DNA from 3 places in the Pseudomonas sp. RL_15y_Pfl2_60 genome. Region 3 is predicted to be linked to each of the others. Evidence: predicted binding sites of a transcription regulator. Region 3 holds the regulator's gene; each other region holds the start of a gene.

Region 1 (6,556 bases), on a different contig from region 3:
GCCAAGGGCAGCCTGGGTTACCGCATGACACAGGGTTCCATGATCATTGAGCCGGAAATTGGCTTGCGCACCAGCCATGTACAGCTCGACGGTTTCAAGGAAAAAGGCAGCGAACTTGCGCTGGACGTCGACAGCACCGACCAGAGCCTGAACAGCGTGGTTGCCGGGGTGAAGCTTGGCTTCGAGTCGCGCTTGGTTGCTGATTGGCGCGTGACGCCCGGCTTGCAACTGGGCTATGAGCACATGCTCAATGATCCGAAGGTTAAAAGCTCGGCCAGCGTATTAGGCTTGGGCATTGATCAGGATTCGGCCTTCGATTCAGACAACATGATCAAAGCCGGGATGAACATCAGCGCATCGCACCAGGCGCTGACCCTGGGTGCCGATTTCAATGTGCTGTCTGGCGGTGACAGCAGTGGCCTGAGCGGCCAGATCAACGCCAGCATTGCCTTCTAAATTCTGAATGGCTAACTCGCCGCATGCCCTGCCTCGAATAAAGGCAGAGTGTGCGGCGAAGTTAACGCCTACGCACACCGTTCTTCACGTCCAGCGGGCTTTGCCCAAAGGCATTCTGAAAATACTGACTAAAGCGCCCCACGTTGGTAAACCCCAGACCCAGGGCAATCTCGGCGATTGAGCGGGTCGGGTCCTGGATAATAGCGCTGTGGGCACGCTCCAGACGTACTTGCCTTTGGTAGGCCGCAATTGAGGTGCCCATAAAACGGCGAAAGCCATCTTGCAGGGCGCGCAGGCTGACATTGGTCAGCTCAGCCAGTTGAGTGCCGCTGACTGACGCGTGCGGGTGCTCCTGAATAAACTCAACAGCCAACTTCACATGACGCGGTGCAATAAGCGGCCCCTTGCGTTGCAGCCAGTCAGTGTAATTGTGTGGCCAGCTCTCCAGCACCGCATCCACCAGCATCTCTTGAATACGCATCGGCATCAGGGAACTGGAGTTAATCAAGACTTCGGCATCGGCGCCGGTGGCAAACTGCAGCAATGACCTGACGCCCGCAAACGCGGGCTGGCTCAAATCCACCATCGGCTGGAACCTGACACTGTTCAGGATGGGTTTGCCCAAGAGCGTTGAAAGCCGTTCGGCAAATAAGCCCCGGCGAATGGAAAAGCCATATTGTTCATGGCTGTCGATAAAGCGTGTTGAGCGCAGGTCGGCTTTGTCCATGGCGATGCCAACACTGGGCACACCGAGCAAGTCGCTTGCCTGGTTGAACATGATCTTGCCCGCAATAGGCAGCACAAAGGTTATTTCATCATTGATCGGCGGCAACTCGATCGTGAAGTTTCCGCGATAAATCATGTGGCGAAAACTGACCCCTTCATAGCGGCCATAGACGCCAGCGATATTAATGCGCTTGTCCAGGCGGGGTAAGTTGGCATAGACAGTGCCAAACATCATTGAGGACAGCTGCATAAAATCATCAGCGTTCATGTCATCAGACCTGATCACCACTTTCCCGCGAGTAGCTCCGGCCGTCATAGTAATTCCAACTTGATCATCGCGTCCGACAAGGAAAACCAGCCGTGGCGCCGAGGCCCACAGCTATTGGCCTGCCAACTTATGTCGGTAAGGTTACAAACGAATGACACATTTTGAAATAAAGCCAGCAACAAGGATCCGACTGAAACTTGCTGGATGATGACGATTCATCCCCGCGCAGCAATTCACACTCAATCTTTCGGCTAGTCGACCGATAAGGTATTCGACGCGCTAGTAATCTGCCCTTTGGCGCTGTACGAGGATTAACCGAATGCTGCTTAAACTGAAAACCAAAGTGGTGCTGCTGGCACTGATACCTGTACTACTGTTCGCCTTGGTCATCAGCGGCGCCGCCGCGTGGGTGTTGCAGAGCCTGGCCACCCAGGAACTCAAAGAAACGCGCGAGCGCCTGCTGCAGGAAAGCCGCAATGAGTTGCAGAATTACTCGCAAATCGCACTGGGCTCGGTGCAGGCGCTGTACGACAACGCAGCGCCAGGCGATATGGCCAGCCGCGAGCAAGCCATCGCCATTCTGTCGAAGATCAAGTACGGCAAAGACGGCTACTTCTTCGGCCATGACTCCAATGTGGTTCGCCTGTTCCGCGGCGACAGCCCGGTGGATGTCGGCAAGAACTTGAGCGACCGTCGCGATTCCAACGGCGTGTACATCAACCGCGAGTTGGTACGAGTCGCCAAGGACAACACCTACTACGTAAATTACAGCTCGCCATTGCCGACTGACGACTCGGTAATGGTGCCGAAAATGGCTTACAGCTATTACCTGCCAAAGTGGGACATGGCCCTGGGCACGGCGATCAATCTGGACGGTGTCGAGGCGCAAATAGCCAAGGTGCAAGTTGCGATTGACCAACGCATCAGCACCATCATCAGCAGCATTGTGGTGGTCGCCATTATATTGCTGGTGGTGTTCGGTATTGCCGGCGTGGTGCTGAGCAACACCTTCCTGCGCCCTCTACAGCAGATCAAGAACAACCTCGATGACATCGCCGCCGGTGAAGGTGACTTGACCCGTCGCCTGCCCATCAATGGCGACGACGAGCTTGGCCAACTGGCGGGCTCGTTCAACCGTTTTATCGAGAAGATTCACGGCATGGTCAGCCAGATGGTCGATGTGACCAGCCAGTTGACCGAGCTGGTCGGCCAGGTATCGGCACAAGCCCAGCGTTCGGAAGATGCCATGGAGCGCCAGCGCCACGAGACCGATCAGGTTGCCACCGCAATCAACGAAATGTCGGCAGCGGCGCAAGAGGTTGCGCAAAGTGCCCAAGGTGCAGCAGAGGCCGCGCAAAAGACCGACACCGAAGGCCAGGCCGCGAAGAAGGTGGTCGACGGCAGTATCGAGCGTATCCACACCCTGGTGCAGGACATTCGCGACAGCGGCTTGTCGCTGGATACCTTGCAAAAGGACGTGACCTCGATTGTCAGCGTGCTTGATGTGATCCGCTCAATTGCTGAACAGACCAACCTGCTCGCCCTTAACGCTGCTATCGAAGCCGCGCGTGCCGGTGAAGCGGGTCGCGGCTTTGCCGTGGTTGCCGATGAAGTCCGGGCGCTTGCCAGCCGTACGCAACAGAGCACCCAAGAAATTCAAGGCATGATCGATCGTTTGCAGAAAGGCACGCAGGACGCCGTCACGTCGATGCAACGCTCCAGTGACGCTGGCGATGTAACCCGCGAGCAAGCCAACCATGCGGGCACCTCGCTGGATGCCATTGCACAGCTGATCGGCACCATCAATGCGATGAACGCGCAGATCGCCAGCGCAGCCGAGGAGCAGACCGCAGTGGCCGAAGAGATCAACCGCAGCGTGCACAAGATTGCAGTGGCGGTGGACAACGTGGCAGATGAAACCCAACAAGGCGCTCAAACTGCGCGCCACTTGTCAGGATTGGGTGACCGCTTGGGCTCGCTGGCGCGCCAGTTCCGTATCTGAGAATCCAAACCGGGTACTCGCCTTAGCAGCAAGGCAGCACAACAATGGCGACAGATTAATCTCTGTCGCCATTTTTATTGCGCGCAGCTTTTGCCACCTGCACCGCGCTTTATTTATCCGAGGCAGCGCTTGGTGCCTGAGCTGGAGCCGCATACCAGTTTTCACGGGGCACCAGCTTGGCATCTTGCGGATCACTTAAGTAATGCGGAGACATGATTGCCACACCGTACTCATTGAATACATCTTGAATATGGGCATGCAGCACACTGAGCAATTGCGCACGCGGGCGTGGCTCGCTGGGGATGGCCTGCGCGACCAAACGATACTCTGGATAGAAGTCTGAAAGCGCAGTCTGGAACACTTGCGGCGCTGGCGCCTGAACGATGCCATCGGTGCGCTTGGCTGCTTCAAGCAGCATGGCTTCGACCTGGCGCCAGGGCGTGTCATAACCGATGGTGACCACAGTATCGACCACGTAGCCCGTGCCATCGACAGTGCGTGAATAGTTCTTGGTCACGCCGCTGGTGATCATCGCGTTGGGAATTGTCAGCACTTCACCCAACCCGGTACGAATAGTGGTGGTGAACATGCCAAGCTCGGTAACCGTGCCTTCGTGCCCGCCTACACTGACGAACTCGCCCGGACGCAAAGTCCGCGAATAAGTGAGGATCAGCCCCGCCGCGGCTTGCCCGACCACACTGGATGCGCCGAGTGAGATCATCAAGCCGACCAACACCGATAGCCCCTTGAATGCATCCGTTCCGGCGCCCGGCAAATACGGGTAAGCCATGGCCAGGGCGAACAGCCAGATCGCGATGGAGGTGAGTCGCATCGTCGGCTGCAGCGTTTCACCGCTCAGCCAACTGATGGTTCCGGGGCGCGCCATGCGCATCAGCAAACTACGGGTAAAACCAATAATCCCGCGTGCCATAAAGAAGATGGCAACGGCGATGGCCAGACCCGGCAAGGCATCTATAACACCCTGCAAAACGTACTTGGCCAAGTTGTACAGGTAAACGTTGAGCCCCTCCCCCCATGGCCGGGTATAAGGAAATCGCGAGAGCACAAAGCTCAACCACTGATAGCTGAACAGCAGCACCAACATCCAGTACAAGAGCCACAGAAGACGATCAACCACATAATAGATATTCTTGATATCGATCAGCGGCGTGTGACCCACTTTTAGAGCGCTGGTGTGACGCTGCATCAGGCGAGGCAACTGGCTGGCGAGCATACGCCGGACCCAGCTCACGCCACGCAGCAGCACAACGTAGATCAATGTAGCGACCAGGCTCAAGCCTGCGGCCATAAGCATAAAATGCACATTGCGCGTTTGCTGCGTCTCGGCCACCACAATGCGCAGTCTTTCGGCGGCTATCTCGGCGGTCTCACGGGCGGAGCTAGCTGCGGTATCAATGTCGCCGGGGGAAATAATAAAGGCACGCCGCTGCCCGAGCAGGACGACGTAACTCTTCAATATCGGCTCAATCCTGACCTCTAACGCTTCATTGCCATCCAGTGCCTCATCAACAATCGCGCGTGCGCGCCTGACACGTTGCTCAGGTGTCTCGCTAAGCAGCGTTGCACGCAACACAACGATGCTTCTGTTAGCAATTTTCAACTCGGCGGGCACACCTTCGGCAACCATCGGCGAGGCATCTTCAGCAGAGGCCACAGAAAACCAACTTAACCACAGAACACAGCAGCAAACAGCCATCCAGAAGTTGCCTACAACGCGCATTACTGACTCTCCATCATGCGGACTACTCAAGTTTTGTGGCCCCCACCATCGCGCTGACGCAAGAGCGTTTCAAGACTCTGCACAAAAGCGAGCGGGAACATCATTCAACAGCGAAAGCGACAACAAATAGCGAACTAAACCGGTGCTCCTCAGGCAAGGAATAACCGATCGGCTCAAATCCTAGGGGCGGGCTTGAGTACAACTTACCGCAAGCGTAGACCAATTAAAGACCTGATGCGGAGCCATCAGCCGGCTTGCAAACTGTGCACTTGGCACTGAATTTATGGTCTGACCGGCCAGCAGCGTGCGCGGGCTTCAGCGCACCAAATGGCATCAAGTTACTGGGGACCACAGAGAGAACCAGCGCTGAGAAACCTGGCGCAAATTGTCAAGTATATGGCGGCTGATGCCAATACTTGCAATTGATTAAGTTCCAGAATCAAGGCTATGCACATGAAGATGCAGCAATGGCTGGAGGTATTTCCATAAGCTCGGCTCAATGCTGCTGACTGCGTCCTCTAGCCAAACCATCACAGCCGAAGCTGTTGATAAGCCAAAACAATAACGAGGAACCTGATATGGCCCTGCCAGAAACCTTTACCCATCAAGACGAATTGCTCACGATCTCAAGCAACGCCCAGCCCTTCCTTGATGGCCTGCTGCACCCCGGCATCAGCGTTGCGCCAATGTTTCTTGATACACACAACGGAGTGTGGTGCCTGCGCGTCAAGTTCAAACCAGGTGTAACCCTGCCGCTCCACTACCACACCGGCGTGGTTCACTTCTACACAATGTCTGGTTGCTGGTACTACACCGAGTACCCGGACCAGAAGCAAACTGCTGGCAGCTATCTGTTCGAACCAGGTGGATCAATCCATCAATTGAATGTCCCTGCCGACAACACCGAAGACACTGATACCTTCATGATTGTTTTCGGCGCAAACGTCAACTTCACCGAAACCGGCGAATACATCAATATGATGGACGCGGGCCTGATCAAGACTTGGGTTGACCAAGCGATCAAGGAGCAGCCAGGCGCGGAAGATGTCCGCTACATCAGCAGCCCGGCGCCGAGCTACACCAAGTCCTGAGCTGCGCAAAACACCACCTAAAAACGCCTGTTGAATGCGATCTTTGCCAGGCGTTTCATGGCTTCAGCCAATGTGTAGCGTTGCGCATGCGTGCGAGTTGCCAGAAGCCAGACCTCCATCATATTTACCGCGTCAGTCTAGTTAGCCGGTCTATGCTTGAATTCGTGCCTGCCTAAGGGCATGCACTCATTCAATGATGTGCAGGGAATGAAGTTGATGAACAATAAACTCGCACCGGCAAGCGTATTGGCAGTGTCATCGGTCATGTCATT
Region 2 (6,556 bases), on a different contig from region 3:
TTGGCTGGTCTTGGCGAAGAGTTGCAGGCGGCTCTCATCAAGCGCAGCACCGCCGCAATCACTGATCGCGATCATCACCACACGGCCATTGGCGCCCAGTGACCTGAGCAACAAATGTTCGCCAGCAAATAGCTCCTTGAGCGCGCCGGGCAGGCGGGCCGAGAACTGCGCCATATTTTCAGGGGTCAGACGAAGCTGGCCGGGTTTGCTCAGCAGGGTGCGGATCACCTGGCTATGTTGCGGATCAAGACTCAGACCGTTGGCTGTTTGATTGAGGCCAATGGGGTGTTGCGCGACCAGCTTGCCTTGTGTGCGATCAGCCAAAAGCAGCAAGACGCGCTGCATGCCGCTGGCGTGCAGCGCGCGGCTGGCGCAGGAGGTAAGTTGCAGGACATTGTTAAACGCACTCGGCTCGCTGAGCAGTTGCTGGCAGAGTTGGCGCCAGTCGTCCTTGTCGATAGCACTGGCCGGTGGCGGCTTGGCTGATTGCAGGTGGCTGACGTGCCAAGGCCAAAGCATTGCTTGAGCTGGGTGCCAAAGGTCGGTGGTCACCAGTTTGCGCGCACTGATAGCGGCTTGTTGGTGAACCCACTGTTGCAGGTCTGCAACCGGAGCTTGCAAGTACAAACCGGTAAGTTGCTGCCAGCGCAGGCTGTGTGGGCCATCCCAGGCGTGGTGTGCTGAAAGTGCCAGGCCGTTGGCCAGGAGAATGCAGTTGGCGGGTTGGCCAAGCCAGCGTTGCAGATCGGGGTCCGCATCCAGGCATTGCTGTTGGTGCAATGGGTGTTCGTTGTCGCGAGCAATCAACAGGGCTTTGGCCAGAAACCGCCGGTCATTGAGCAGCAGCCGGTAGCTGTAGCAAATCCATTCAGGCAGCTTCCAGCGTTCGGCCAGGGCCAGGCAAAGCTGGAGCAGGGGCACGCCCAGCATATCGATTTCGACTTTTTGCGCGGGCTCGGCCTCAACCAGCACGCGTTGCTCCCAGGTGCTGAGCAATTCTGGATAGGCCGATATCAGTGCCCAGGCCGGGGCCAGAAATAACAGGCTTCCCCAGTGAATCTCCTGCCACAGCCGAGCCAGACGGCTAGAAAACAGGCCGCTTGCTTGCTGGGAGGCGTGCTGGCTAATCAATTGGATTTGGCGCAATGCGAGCGGGATTTCTTCACGCCTCAAGGCCGGTAGGCGCTCAAGCAGGGTTTGCGTGCGCTGCAGTCCAAGCCTGTTGAGTGCGTTTTCGAGGCTTTCAGACGGCTCGCCCAGGCTGTTTTCCGAGGTATTGGCTTCGCGCAGGACGCTAATTGCCAAGGCTGGGCTGCTTTGAATCAATTCAGCTATTTCGCGCAAAGAACGGCGGCTGTCAGTCAGCGCTGCCAGAACTTTTTGTCGGCTTTCAATCTGTACCGGCAGCGGCTGTTTTTCTAACAGCTCCAGCCATGCATTCAATGTGCGCGGTCTAGCAATTTGATTAGGCATTGGGTGGGCCAAACTGGCTTTTATTATTTACTGACTATAGTCTCGCGCAATTCTTCCGATATAGAGAAGAGCTGTTTTAATTATTCCGAGTAACAGGCTTGAAAAACCAGTCGCGCCAGCGAACGCTGTCGTGCTCATGGAGCCTGCTACCTTGTTTGTTCATCGTGGGTTGGTTTTCGGTCGTTCCCTTACTTCAGGTCAGATAAGTTTTAAATTATGGCAAAAATCATCGGCATCATAGTGGTGTTCGCCAGCGTCTTGGGTGGTTTCATCATGTCTGGCGGCCATGTCATGGCATTGGTGCATCCTTTCGAGGTGCTGATTATCGGGGGCGCGGCTTTGGGGGCATTCCTCCAGGCGAACCCTGGCAGCACCTTTATGCAGGTGTTCAAGAAGTCGTTGAAAATGTTCAGCTCGCGCTTCACGCACGCCTATTACCTGGATGTGCTGAAACTGATCTACGAAATTCTTAACAAAAGCCGGCGCGAAGGCATGATGGCCATTGAGGCCGATGTTGAAGACCCAGCGGCAAGCCCGATATTCAGCAAGTACCCGGCGATCCTCAAGGATGAGCGGATGACGGCGTACATCTGTGATTACCTGCGCATCATGTCGTCCGGCAATATGGCGCCGCACGAGCTTGAGGGTTTGTTCGACATGGAAATCGCCAGCCTCAAAGAAGAGCTTGAGCATCCCAGCCATGCTGTTGCGAAGATTGCCGACGGCTTGCCGGCAATGGGTATCGTCGCTGCTGTATTGGGGATCGTGATTACCATGTCAGTTCTGGCCGAAGCCAATAACGCCGAGATCGGTGAAAAGGTCGGTACTGCATTGGCGGGTACCTTCATGGGTATCCTGGCTTCGTACGGCTTTTTTGGCCCGCTGGCCAGTTCTCTTGACCATGACGCCAAGGAGGAGGTCAACGTCTATGAGGCGATCAAGGCGGGTTTGGTCGCGTCTGCTTCCGGCATGCCGCCATCACTGGCTGTCGAGTTCGCCCGTAAAGTCTTGTACCCGGCGCACCGCCCAAGCTTTATCGAGCTTGAACAGGCCATGCGTGGGAATTAAAGGCTGAGTCATGGAGAATAATCAGCCAATCATTGTAAAACGCGTCAAGAAAGTCGTTGGCGGCGGGCATGGTGGTGCCTGGAAAATTGCCTTTGCCGACTTCGCAATCGCGATGATGGCGTTCTTTATGGTCATGTGGCTGATGTCGTCGGCCACGCCTGAACAGAAAAAGCTGATCTCCGGCTACTTTCAAGACCCGATTGGCTTCACTGAAAGTGCCAGTCCTTATGTGATTGATCTGGGTGGTTCGCCAACCCCTTCGCCTGACCGCACATTGAATCCTGAGATGCAGCCCCAGGAGTCGGAAAGTGCTACCGATGTGCAGCCTGAGGACGCCGACTCCACTTCGGTTGACCCGCAAAAGGCTGAAAGCATTGCCGAGCAGATGGAGCGTGAACGGCTGGAACTGTTGCTGCAGGAGTTGCAAAATAAGGTCAACGAAGACCCGCAATTGCGTAATTTCAAGGATCAGATCCTCTTTGAAATCACCCAGGATGGCTTGCGTATCCAGATCATGGATGCCGAGAATCGGCCCATGTTCGCCATCGGCAGCGCACGTCTGCAACCCTACTTCGAAGATATCCTGCTAGCGCTGACCGACACCATCAACGCGGTGCCGAACAAAATCAGTGTCAGCGGCCATACCGACGCCAAGCCCTTTGCTGGTACTGGTGGCTTTGGTAACTGGGAATTGTCGGCCAATCGCGCCAACGCGGCGCGCCGAGTGCTGGTCGAGGGCGGGTATGACCCGGATAAGGTAGCGCGGGTGGTGGGTTACGCCTCTTCAGCGCTGTTTGATCGTGAAGACCCGTTCAATCCAGTCAACCGACGCATCGATATCGTGGTGTTGACCAAGCGGGCGCAGCGCGCCATTGATGGCGCGCAGGGCACCGGGGACGCTAACCAGCCTGATGCTTCAGCCACACCTGATGCCGAGAGCCCTGCGCCCCAGGATATTTTGCCCTCTGAGGAAATCAAGCAGCGTCTGAATATCTTTGAAGACGGAACGCTCAAGGTCGACAAGCCCGAGCTTTAGCAGTGACAGACAAACAAAAGCCGCGAGTTTTCGCGGCTTTTGTTTGTCTGGTGAGTGATGCATGAGCATTCTGATCCGGCATCACCGGGCGCAGGCCCTGTTCTTTAATACTCGTCTTCAGGCAGGCTCGCCAGAATATGCCGGTAGCTGGCCATGCGTTGCGGCTGGATACGGCCTTCTTCAAGCGCCTTGAGTAACGCGCAGCCTGGCTCTCGGTCATGCTTGCAGTCACGAAAGCGGCAGTGGCCGAGCAGTTCGTGGAACTCGATAAACCCAGCTTCAACGTCGTCACGGCTGACATGGACCAAGCCAAACTCGCGAATTCCGGGGGAGTCGATCAATTCGCCACCGCCCGGGAAGTGGAACAGGCGCGCCGTGGTTGTGGTGTGAGTGCCTTTGCCGGTCAACTCGGACAGCGGGCCGACGCGGGTTTCAACTTCAGGCAGCAAGCTGTTGACCAGCGATGACTTGCCAACGCCGGACTGGCCGACGAACACGCTGACATGGCCGTCAAGCTGCTGCATAAGTTGCTCCATGCCGTCACCCTGATGAGCCGAGACCTCAAGTAGCGGATAACCCAGCTGGCGATAGACCGCGAGCATTGCATTGAGTGCAACCGCGTTTTGTTCGTCAATCAAGTCAGCCTTGTTGAGCAATAGCAGCGGGCGGATGCCAGCGTGCTCGGCGGCGACCAAGTAGCGGTCGATCAGGTTGGCATGGGGTTCTGGCAGGGGGGCAAAAACAATGACGATCAAATCAACATTGGCCGCCACCGGTTTTAGCTGGCCGCGGGTGTCTGGACGGCACAGCTCAGTGTTGCGCGCAAGTTGCGCAACAATAACGCCAATGCCCTGGTTGCCTGGACGCCAGACCACACGATCACCGGTGACCATGGTCGGCAGGTTGGCGCGCAGGTGGCAGCGAAAGACCTGGCCGGCCATTTCTCCTTCGAGCGCTTCGACTTCGACCTGAACGCCGAAATGAGCGATGACCAACCCGGTTTGCTCTGGGCCAAGGTCGCCGCCTTCCAGCGTTTGCAGTGCTTGTGATTCGCGCTTGGCGGCGCGGGCAGCACGCTCGCCCTGGATTTTTTCGATGCGCCAGTTTTGCCGGCGATTGAGTTGGCGTTTGGCCATGAAGGTTCCGAAGGTATGTTGCTTAAGGGGGCAGAGTTGCAGCCGTTTATTTCGCCGGTGATTCTAGCACGGGCAAGGCAAAGGCTTGTGCTCCGGCTAAACTGTGCAGCGCATCAGCCGACAAAGTCAGGCAATAAAATCATGTCGGTATTCAAGTGGGAGTGGATTGATGATGTTGGTTGAGGGGCTGCGCGGACTGGCCCAGCGTTATCCGGCATTGATAGCGCTGCTTGCACAGTTGGCGGCGACCGTGTTACTGGCGGTCATTGTGCTGCTGGCCAACTATATTGCTGACTGGCGCTTTGCCTGGCTGACCGCTGGTTTGCTGCAAGGCTTGATAGCGGCATGTATTGGCCGTTGGCTGGGGTTGTCGCGTTGGTGGTGGTGGCTGAACCTGGCGTTCGTGCCTGCATTGCTGGCCTTTGGTGGTGCTCCACTGCCGTCCTGGGTGTTCTTGCTGGTGTTTTTGACTTTGCTGTTGCTCAACTGGAATAGCTTTGGCGAGCGGGTGCCGCTGTACCTGACCGGCGCGCAGGGTACGCAATTGCTGACCGATATCCTTGTGCAACAACCTGAGCCGCTGCGGTTTATCGATTTGGGCTGCGGCCCTGCGGGACCATTACTGGCGCTTGCCCGGCAGTTTCCTGAAGGGCGCTTTGTAGGGGTCGAAACCGCGCCATTATCCTATTTGCTGGCGTTGCTTCGTTCACTGTTTCAGCACAATTGCAGCATTCGCTACCAGAGCCTTTGGCGCACCGACTTGGCTGGATTTAATGTGGTGTACTGTTTTTTGTCGCCAGCGCCCATGTTGGCGCTCTGGCAAAAGGCGTGTGCCGAGATGCAACCCGGCTCATTGTTTGTGAGCAACACCTTTGCCGTGCCTGATGTGCCGGCGGATCGGCAGCTCGATTTACATGACTGGCGCGATTCGAGCCTGCTGCTTTGGCGTATCCCCGGCTGATTTATTGGTTAAACTTGTTGGCACTCAGAGGAGCGACACATGCAAAGCGCAAACAACTTGATTTGGATTGACCTGGAAATGACCGGCTTGGATCCTGAGCGTGACGTCATCATCGAGATGGCCACAATTGTCACCGACAGTGATCTCAAGGTTCTGGCCGAAGGCCCGGTCATTGCTGTGCACCAGAGCGATGAAGCGCTGGCTGGCATGGATGAATGGAATACCCGCACTCACGGCGAAAGCGGCCTTACTCAGCGGGTGCGTGAGAGCAAGATCAGCCAGGCTGAGGCCGAAGCACAAACCATCGCCTTTCTCGAACAGTGGGTGCCGAAAGGCAAGTCTCCGATTTGCGGCAACAGCATTGGCCAGGATCGTCGTTTTCTGTATCGCTACATGCCAACGCTGGAGGCGTATTTCCACTACCGTTATCTGGATGTCTCGACCCTGAAAATCCTGGCGGACCGCTGGGCGCCGCAAATCAAGGAGGGCTTTGTCAAGAAAGGCACCCACCAGGCGCTGGATGATATCCGTGAGTCCATCGCTGAGCTGCAGTACTACCGCGAGCACTTCCTCAAGGTCTGATCAGGCTTGATTGTGGCGCTTGAGTGCCCATTCGACATGCTCGCGCACCAGCTCTGATGGGTAATCGCGTCGTGCTTTGAGCGCTTCGATTACCGGGATGCTCGAGGGCGCATTGCCAAGGCCGACGGCTAAATTGCGTAGCCAGCGTTCGTAACCCGCTCTGCGCAAAGGCGAACCCTCGGTGCGGCTGAGAAACTCTTCTTCGCTCCAGCAAAACAGCTCCGCCAGCTCGGCATTATCGAGTTGGTGGCGCGGTTTGAAATCTGATTGCTCGGTGGGGCTGGCAAAGCGGTTCCAGGG
Region 3 (6,556 bases):
GCATTGTGGGACTAGAGCCCGAGCTGCCTGTGATTACCTTGGAGCCAAGGTTGGAACAGATATTGCTAAATAGCGTACAGAAGGCCGGTCAAGGTTCCGAAGAAGGCATCTTGCTGGAGCCGGGCATGGCTGAAAAGCTGCAACGTTCCTTGATCGATGCAGCGCAGCGTCAGGAAATGCTTGGCAAGCCAGTGATACTTCTGGTTGCCGGGCCGGTTCGGGCGATGCTCTCGCGCTTTGCGCGAATGGCGGTAGCCAATGCCCATGTGTTGGCTTACCAGGAAATACCCGATAACAAGCAGGTCACCATCGTTGCGACGGTGGGTCAGAATTAAGCGGTGCTGAATCGCACAGATGTTGTCCAGCCGCCGCAAAACCGAGGTCACAGGTATGCAGGTTAAACGCTTTTTTGCTGCCGATATGCGTCAAGCCATGAAGCTGGTTCGTGAAGAACTGGGCGCTGATGCGTCGATCATCGGTAATCGCCGCGTTGCAGGCGGTGTCGAGTTGACCGCTGCGCTGGATTACCAGGTTCCTGCGGCCCCGGTGCGCCAACCGAATCCTGCCCTGGAAACCGAGTTGCGCAAAACACAGTCGAAAATTGCTGCGGCCCATGCTGAATTGAGCCTGCGCGTTGAGCCTGAGGTGGCCAAGGATTTGCAGCTATTTGCTGAGTTGTCGGCGCAGGTTGAAAGCCCGCTGGATGCTGCCGTGCGTGCGTCTTCCAAAGCGGCGGCTGCGGCGGTTGATCAAAACACTATCGATGCCATGCGTTCAGAGTTGTCTGGTCTGCGTGAGCTGATCGAAGTCCAGCTCGGTTCTATCGCCTGGGGCCAGATGCAAACCCGTCGGCCTCAACAAGCCAATCTATGGCGTCGCCTGCAGCGCATGGGCTTGCCGGCAGACGTCGCCCGGCCCTTGCTGGAGCGCGTCAGCGAGATTGCCGAGCCTCGCCAGGCCTGGCGCATGTTGTTGGCGCATATGGCTCACGCCATTCAGATCCCCAAGCAAGAGCCTCTTGAACAGGGCGGTGTTATAGCCTTGGTCGGGCCAGCAGGCATGGGCAAGACCACGACCATTGCCAAGCTGGCCGCACGCTACGTGCTGAAGTTTGGCGCACAGAATATTGCGTTGGTCAGCCTGGATAGCTATCGCATCGGCGCTCAGGAACAGTTGAAAACCCTGGGCCGCATCCTTAATGTGCCGGTGACTCTGGTTGATCCCAGCCAATCGCTGACCCAGGTCATCACGCCCTTGATGCGCAAACGCGTGGTTTTGATTGATACTGCAGGCTTGCCGGCAAATGACCCGGCGCTGCGGATGCAGCTTGAAGCCTTGTCGAGCCGCTCGATTAATGCGAAAAACTACCTGGTAATGGCCGCGACCAGTCAGAATCAGGTACTGAAATCGGCTTATCATAGTTACAAGCGCTGTGGGCTTATGGGTTGTATTCTGACTAAACTGGATGAAGCAGCAAGTATGGGTGAGGTTCTGGGGTTGGCGATGAGTCAGCGCCTGCCAGTTGCCTACGTGACTGATGGCCCCCGCATTCCTGATGATTTACAGCTGCCGCGCAGCCATCAGTTGGTCAGCCGCGCAGTTGGCCTTCAAGCTCAAGAGGAACCCTGTGAAGACACCATGGCTGAAGTCTTTGCGGGCCTTTACCAGCAACCGGCAAAACAGGCGAGTTGATGCGTCACCACATGATCTTTGATACAGCTTGCATGCAAGCTTGTTGTGTTCATCTTAGTCGAAGCTCAATGGACAAGATGCTTCTGACCAACGTGAACAAGGAGCGTAATTAAATGGCTATGCACCCAGTGCAAGTAATTGCAGTTACTGGTGGTAAGGGCGGCGTCGGTAAAACCAACGTATCCGTCAACCTGGCAATGGCGCTGGCCGAGGAAGGCAAGCGCGTAATGCTGATGGATGCTGACTTGGGGCTGGCGAACATCGATGTACTGCTGGGGCTTACACCGAAGCGTACGCTGGCAGATGTCATCAGTGGCGAATGCGACATGCGCGACGTGGTTATCCAGGGGCCATGCGGTATTCGCATTGTGCCTGCTGCGTCAGGCACGCAAAGCATGGTCCAGTTATCACCCATGCAGCATGCCGGTTTGATCCAGGCGTTTAGCGACATCAGTGAAAATATCGACGTGTTGATTGTCGACACCGCTGCCGGAATCGGCGACTCGGTTGTCAGCTTCGTTCGCGCGGCGCAAGAAGTGCTGGTGGTGGTTTGTGATGAGCCAACGTCAATCACCGATGCCTACGCCCTGATCAAACTGCTCAATCGCGATTACGGCATGAATCGCTTCCGGGTGCTGGCCAATATGGCGCACACCCCGCAAGAGGGGCGAAACCTGTTCGCTAAACTGAGCAAGGTCACAGACCGTTTCCTCGATGTTGCACTGCAATACGTCGGCACCGTTCCTTATGACGAGTCGGTACGCAAAGCCGTGCAGAAGCAACGTGCAGTTTTTGAAGCATTTCCACGTTCAAAATGCTCCATGGCGTTTCGAGCAATAGCCCAGAAGGTCTGCACCTGGCCTTTACCTGCCAATCCGCGCGGGCATCTGGAGTTTTTTGTCGAGCGTCTGGTGCAACAACCTGCTACTGACACGCCGGCATGACAGCGGCGTCTGGACTTCGAATGTATAGCAAAGCGCAAGGTAAAGACTTGCAACATCAGCTGATTGAACGGTATGCGCCACTGGTCAAGCGGATTGCCTATCACCTTTTGGCGCGCTTGCCCGCGAATGTCCAGGTCGATGATTTGATTCAAGCCGGGATGATCGGCTTGCTTGAAGCTTCAAAAAAATACGACGGCTCCAAAGGTGCAAGTTTTGAGACTTTTGCCGGTATTCGTATCCGCGGCTCAATGCTCGATGAAGTGCGCAAAGGTGATTGGGCACCGCGTTCGGTGCATCGCAATAGCCGCATGGTCAGTGATGCAATTCGATTAATTGAAGCAAAAACAGGTCGTGACGCTAAAGATCACGAAGTTGCGGCCGAACTCCAATTGAGTCTCGAAGATTACTACGGCATTCTTGGCGACACTTTGGGCAGCCGCCTATTCAGTTTTGACGACCTGCTTGAGGACGGAGAAAATAGCGGCCTGCATGAAGATGTAAGTAACGGTCAGTCAGGGCCTTCACGCGAGTTTGAGGAAGAGCGCTTTCAAAAAGCACTTGCCGATGCAATTGGCAACTTGCCAGAGCGCGAGCAATTGGTTCTTTCGTTGTATTACGACGAAGAACTCAACCTCAAGGAAATCGGTGAAGTGCTGGGCGTGAGTGAGTCTCGGGTAAGTCAATTGCACAGCCAATGCGCCGCACGTTTGCGCGCGCGCCTGGGTGAGTGGCGAGCCGGATAATAGTTGGATACTGAAAACCTTGTATAGCGAGGCACGCATGTGCCTAGCCAGGCCGGTTTCACGATTATAGGGTGCATTCAGGCTGCTGAATGCACTGGGGAAGGTACGGAGGTCGACTTGGACAAGAACATGAAAATCCTCATCGTTGATGACTTTTCAACGATGCGCCGCATTATTAAAAACCTCCTGCGTGACCTGGGGTTTACCAACACTGCTGAAGCCGATGACGGCACAACCGCACTGCCAATGCTGCAAAGCGGCAGTTTCGATTTTCTGGTGACTGACTGGAACATGCCGGGAATGACCGGTATCGAGTTGTTGCGCGCAGTGCGTGCGGATGAACGGTTGAAACAACTGCCAGTACTTATGGTGACCGCTGAAGCCAAACGTGACCAGATCATCGAGGCTGCGCAAGCCGGTGTGAATGGCTACGTGGTGAAGCCCTTCACTGCTCAAGTGCTTAAAGAAAAAATAGAAAAGATATTTGAGCGTGTAAACGGCTGATGTCTGCGCTGAGGTTGTTATGGAACACGATGATTCCCAAGTGGGTGACTTTGAATCGACCCTGAAAAGTAATGCCCACCAATTGCTCGAAAGCCTTGAACGCGGCAATTTTGGTGATGCGGTCCAGGTTATCAATGAACTGAACAAAGTGCGCGACCGTGGTCTTTATCACGAAGTCGGCAAGCTGACGCGCGAGTTGCACAGCGCAATAGTCAACTTCCAGCTTGACCCGCGCCTACCGCATGCGACTGAAGTCTCGCAGATTACCGACGCAACCGAACGCCTCAATTACGTGGTGACGATGACCGAAGATGCGGCCAATCGCACCATGGATCTGGTCGAGCAAAGCGCGCCGCTGGTTAATGATATCCGAACCGAAGCGCAAAGCCTGAGTGCCGATTGGGGGCGTTTCATGCGCCGCGAGATGGGCGCCGAGGATTTTCGTGAGCTGGCCAAGCGGGTCGAGTTGTTCCTGGTCAACAGCGAACGAGACAGTGGCAAGTTGTCAGGGCACTTGAACGACATCCTCTTGGCGCAAGACTACCAAGACTTGACTGGCCAGGTGATAAAGCGCGTCACCCAGCTGGTCACTGAAGTTGAAAGCAATCTGCTCAAGTTGATGCTCATGGCCACTCAGGTTGATCGCTATGCAGGCATCGAACATGACCAGGAAGCATTGCGTGCAGAAAAACAACAAGAAAAAAATCCATCTCAGGGTGAAGGTCCGCAGATTCATGCCGATAAGCTTGATGACGTCGCTGCAAGTCAGGATGACGTCGATGATCTGTTGTCCAGTCTGGGATTTTAGGAGCACGTCCATATGAGCTTCGGCGCCGATGAAGAAATTCTCCAGGACTTCCTGGTAGAGGCCGGCGAGATACTCGAACAATTGTCCGAGCAGTTGGTTGAGCTTGAGAGCCGCCCGGATGATATGAATCTGCTCAATGCGATTTTTCGGGGATTTCACACAGTTAAAGGCGGTGCCGGTTTTCTCCAGCTTAATGAGCTGGTGGAGTGCTGCCATATTGCGGAAAACGTCTTCGATATATTGCGCAAAGGTGAGCGCCGGGTCGATTCGGAGTTGATGGACGTCGTGCTTGAAGCGCTGGACGCCGTCAATGGCATGTTCAGTGAAGTACGTGAAGGTGTCACGCCCACTGCCGCGACCCCGGAGCTATTGGCCGCGTTGGCCCAGTTGGCTGAGCCAACGCCTGCAGCAGGTGCCGCTAGCCCAGCGCCAGTTGCCGAACCGGTCATTGCACCGACTGCCTCAGTGTCGACTGCCGCAGCATCGACTGCCGCAACTTCCAACGATATTACCGACAGCGAATTTGAACAGTTGCTCGACGCCCTTGGCGAAACTCCGCAACAGGTCGATGCCCCGGCGGCCAGTGATGAAATCACTGACGATGAGTTTGAGTCGCTACTTGATCAATTGCACGGCAAGGGCCAGTTCGCCGCGGGCGAGGTTTCAGCTAGCCCAGCCAAAGTTGAGGCAGCTCCTGAAGCTCCGGCTGGCGAATCGACCAGTGACGAGATCAGCGATGATGAGTTTGAAGCCTTGCTCGATCAGTTGCATGGCAAAGGCCAGTTTGTAGCGCCCAAGGCGGTTGAGCCTGCGGCTGCTTCAGTGCCGGTTGAAAGCGCTTCTGCGCCAGCGGTTGCCGGTGATGAAATCAGCGACGACGAATTTGAAGCCTTGCTTGACGAGTTGCACGGCAAGGGCAAGTTTAGCGAGCCGGTGGCCAACGTTGCCGGTTCTGATGTGCAACCTGTCCAGGTCGCTGCGGCTGTCGCCAAAGCCGCACCGGCCAAAGCCTCGGCACCTGCACCAGCTCCTGAAAAAGCGGCTCCAGCCAGCGAAGCTGAAACCACGGTTCGGGTTGATACCGCGCGCCTTGATGAAATCATGAACATGGTTGGTGAGTTGGTACTGGTGCGTAATCGCCTGGTTCGCTTGGGTGCAAGCAGCAACGATGAAGCCATGGGCAAGGCGGTATCGAATCTTGATGTGGTCACTGCAGATTTGCAGACCGCAGTGATGAAAACCCGCATGCAGCCAATCAAGAAGGTATTTGGCCGCTTTCCACGCCTGGTTCGTGACCTGGCCCGTAACCTGAAAAAAGAGATCAGCCTGGAGCTGATTGGCGAAGAAACCGACCTGGATAAAAACCTGGTCGAGGCCCTGGCCGATCCGCTGGTGCACTTGGTGCGCAATGCGGTTGACCACGGCATTGAGTCGCCCGCTGAACGTGAAGCGGCAGGCAAGTCGCGCGGCGGCAAGGTGGTGTTGTCGGCCGAGCAAGAAGGCGATCATATCCTGTTGATGATCACCGACGACGGCAAGGGCATGGATGCCGACGTATTGCGTGCCAAGGCCGTCGAGAAGGGGTTGTTGGAAAAAGACGCAGCAGATCGTCTCAACGAATTTGAATGCTACAACCTGATCTTCGCGCCCGGCTTCTCGACCAAAACCGAGATATCCGACGTGTCCGGTCGGGGTGTCGGCATGGATGTGGTGAAGACCAAGATCTCTCAGCTCAACGGTACGGTCAACGTGTTCTCGGTCAAGGGCCAAGGCTCGAAGATCGTGATTAAAGTGCCATTGACCCTGGCCATCATGCCGACCTTGATGGTGATGCTGGCTGACCAGGCGTTTGCTTTCCCGCTGGT

The links. Region 3 encodes FliA, which starts transcription of late flagellar genes. Its sites were predicted from a motif close to CTAAAGTTTNNNNNNNNNNNGCCGNTAA; they were not measured.
Region 1: a site for FliA is predicted at 1,689-1,716, ahead of AACY26_RS16175 (methyl-accepting chemotaxis protein). Genes of this name have one in related genera too.
Region 2: a site for FliA is predicted at 1,508-1,535, ahead of motA (flagellar motor stator protein MotA). Genes of this name have one in related genera too.

What each region holds. Positions count from the first base shown of each region.
Region 1 covers NZ_CAXAOE010000005.1:435,202-441,757, reverse strand. Annotated here, with positions in the region: gene AACY26_RS16185 (tyrosine-protein phosphatase) at 1-456, shown strand, start outside; gene AACY26_RS16180 (AraC family transcriptional regulator) at 518-1,450, opposite strand; gene AACY26_RS16175 (methyl-accepting chemotaxis protein) at 1,770-3,452, shown strand; gene AACY26_RS16170 (mechanosensitive ion channel family protein) at 3,562-5,193, opposite strand; gene AACY26_RS16165 (2,4'-dihydroxyacetophenone dioxygenase family protein) at 5,772-6,284, shown strand; gene AACY26_RS16160 (transporter) at 6,501-6,556, shown strand, end outside.
Region 2 covers NZ_CAXAOE010000006.1:194,789-201,344, reverse strand. Annotated here, with positions in the region: gene AACY26_RS17350 (HDOD domain-containing protein) at 1-1,473, opposite strand, end outside; gene motA (flagellar motor stator protein MotA) at 1,690-2,541, shown strand; gene motB (flagellar motor protein MotB) at 2,552-3,577, shown strand; gene rsgA (small ribosomal subunit biogenesis GTPase RsgA) at 3,682-4,713, opposite strand; gene AACY26_RS17330 (class I SAM-dependent methyltransferase) at 4,883-5,674, shown strand; gene orn (oligoribonuclease) at 5,714-6,256, shown strand; gene queG (tRNA epoxyqueuosine(34) reductase QueG) at 6,257-6,556, opposite strand, start outside.
Region 3 covers NZ_CAXAOE010000002.1:790,646-797,201, reverse strand. Annotated here, with positions in the region: gene flhA (flagellar biosynthesis protein FlhA) at 1-335, shown strand, start outside; gene flhF (flagellar biosynthesis protein FlhF) at 391-1,692, shown strand; gene fleN (flagellar synthesis regulator FleN) at 1,806-2,636, shown strand; gene fliA (RNA polymerase sigma factor FliA) at 2,633-3,379, shown strand; gene AACY26_RS08810 (chemotaxis response regulator CheY) at 3,509-3,883, shown strand; gene AACY26_RS08805 (protein phosphatase CheZ) at 3,903-4,691, shown strand; gene AACY26_RS08800 (chemotaxis protein CheA) at 4,704-6,556, shown strand, end outside.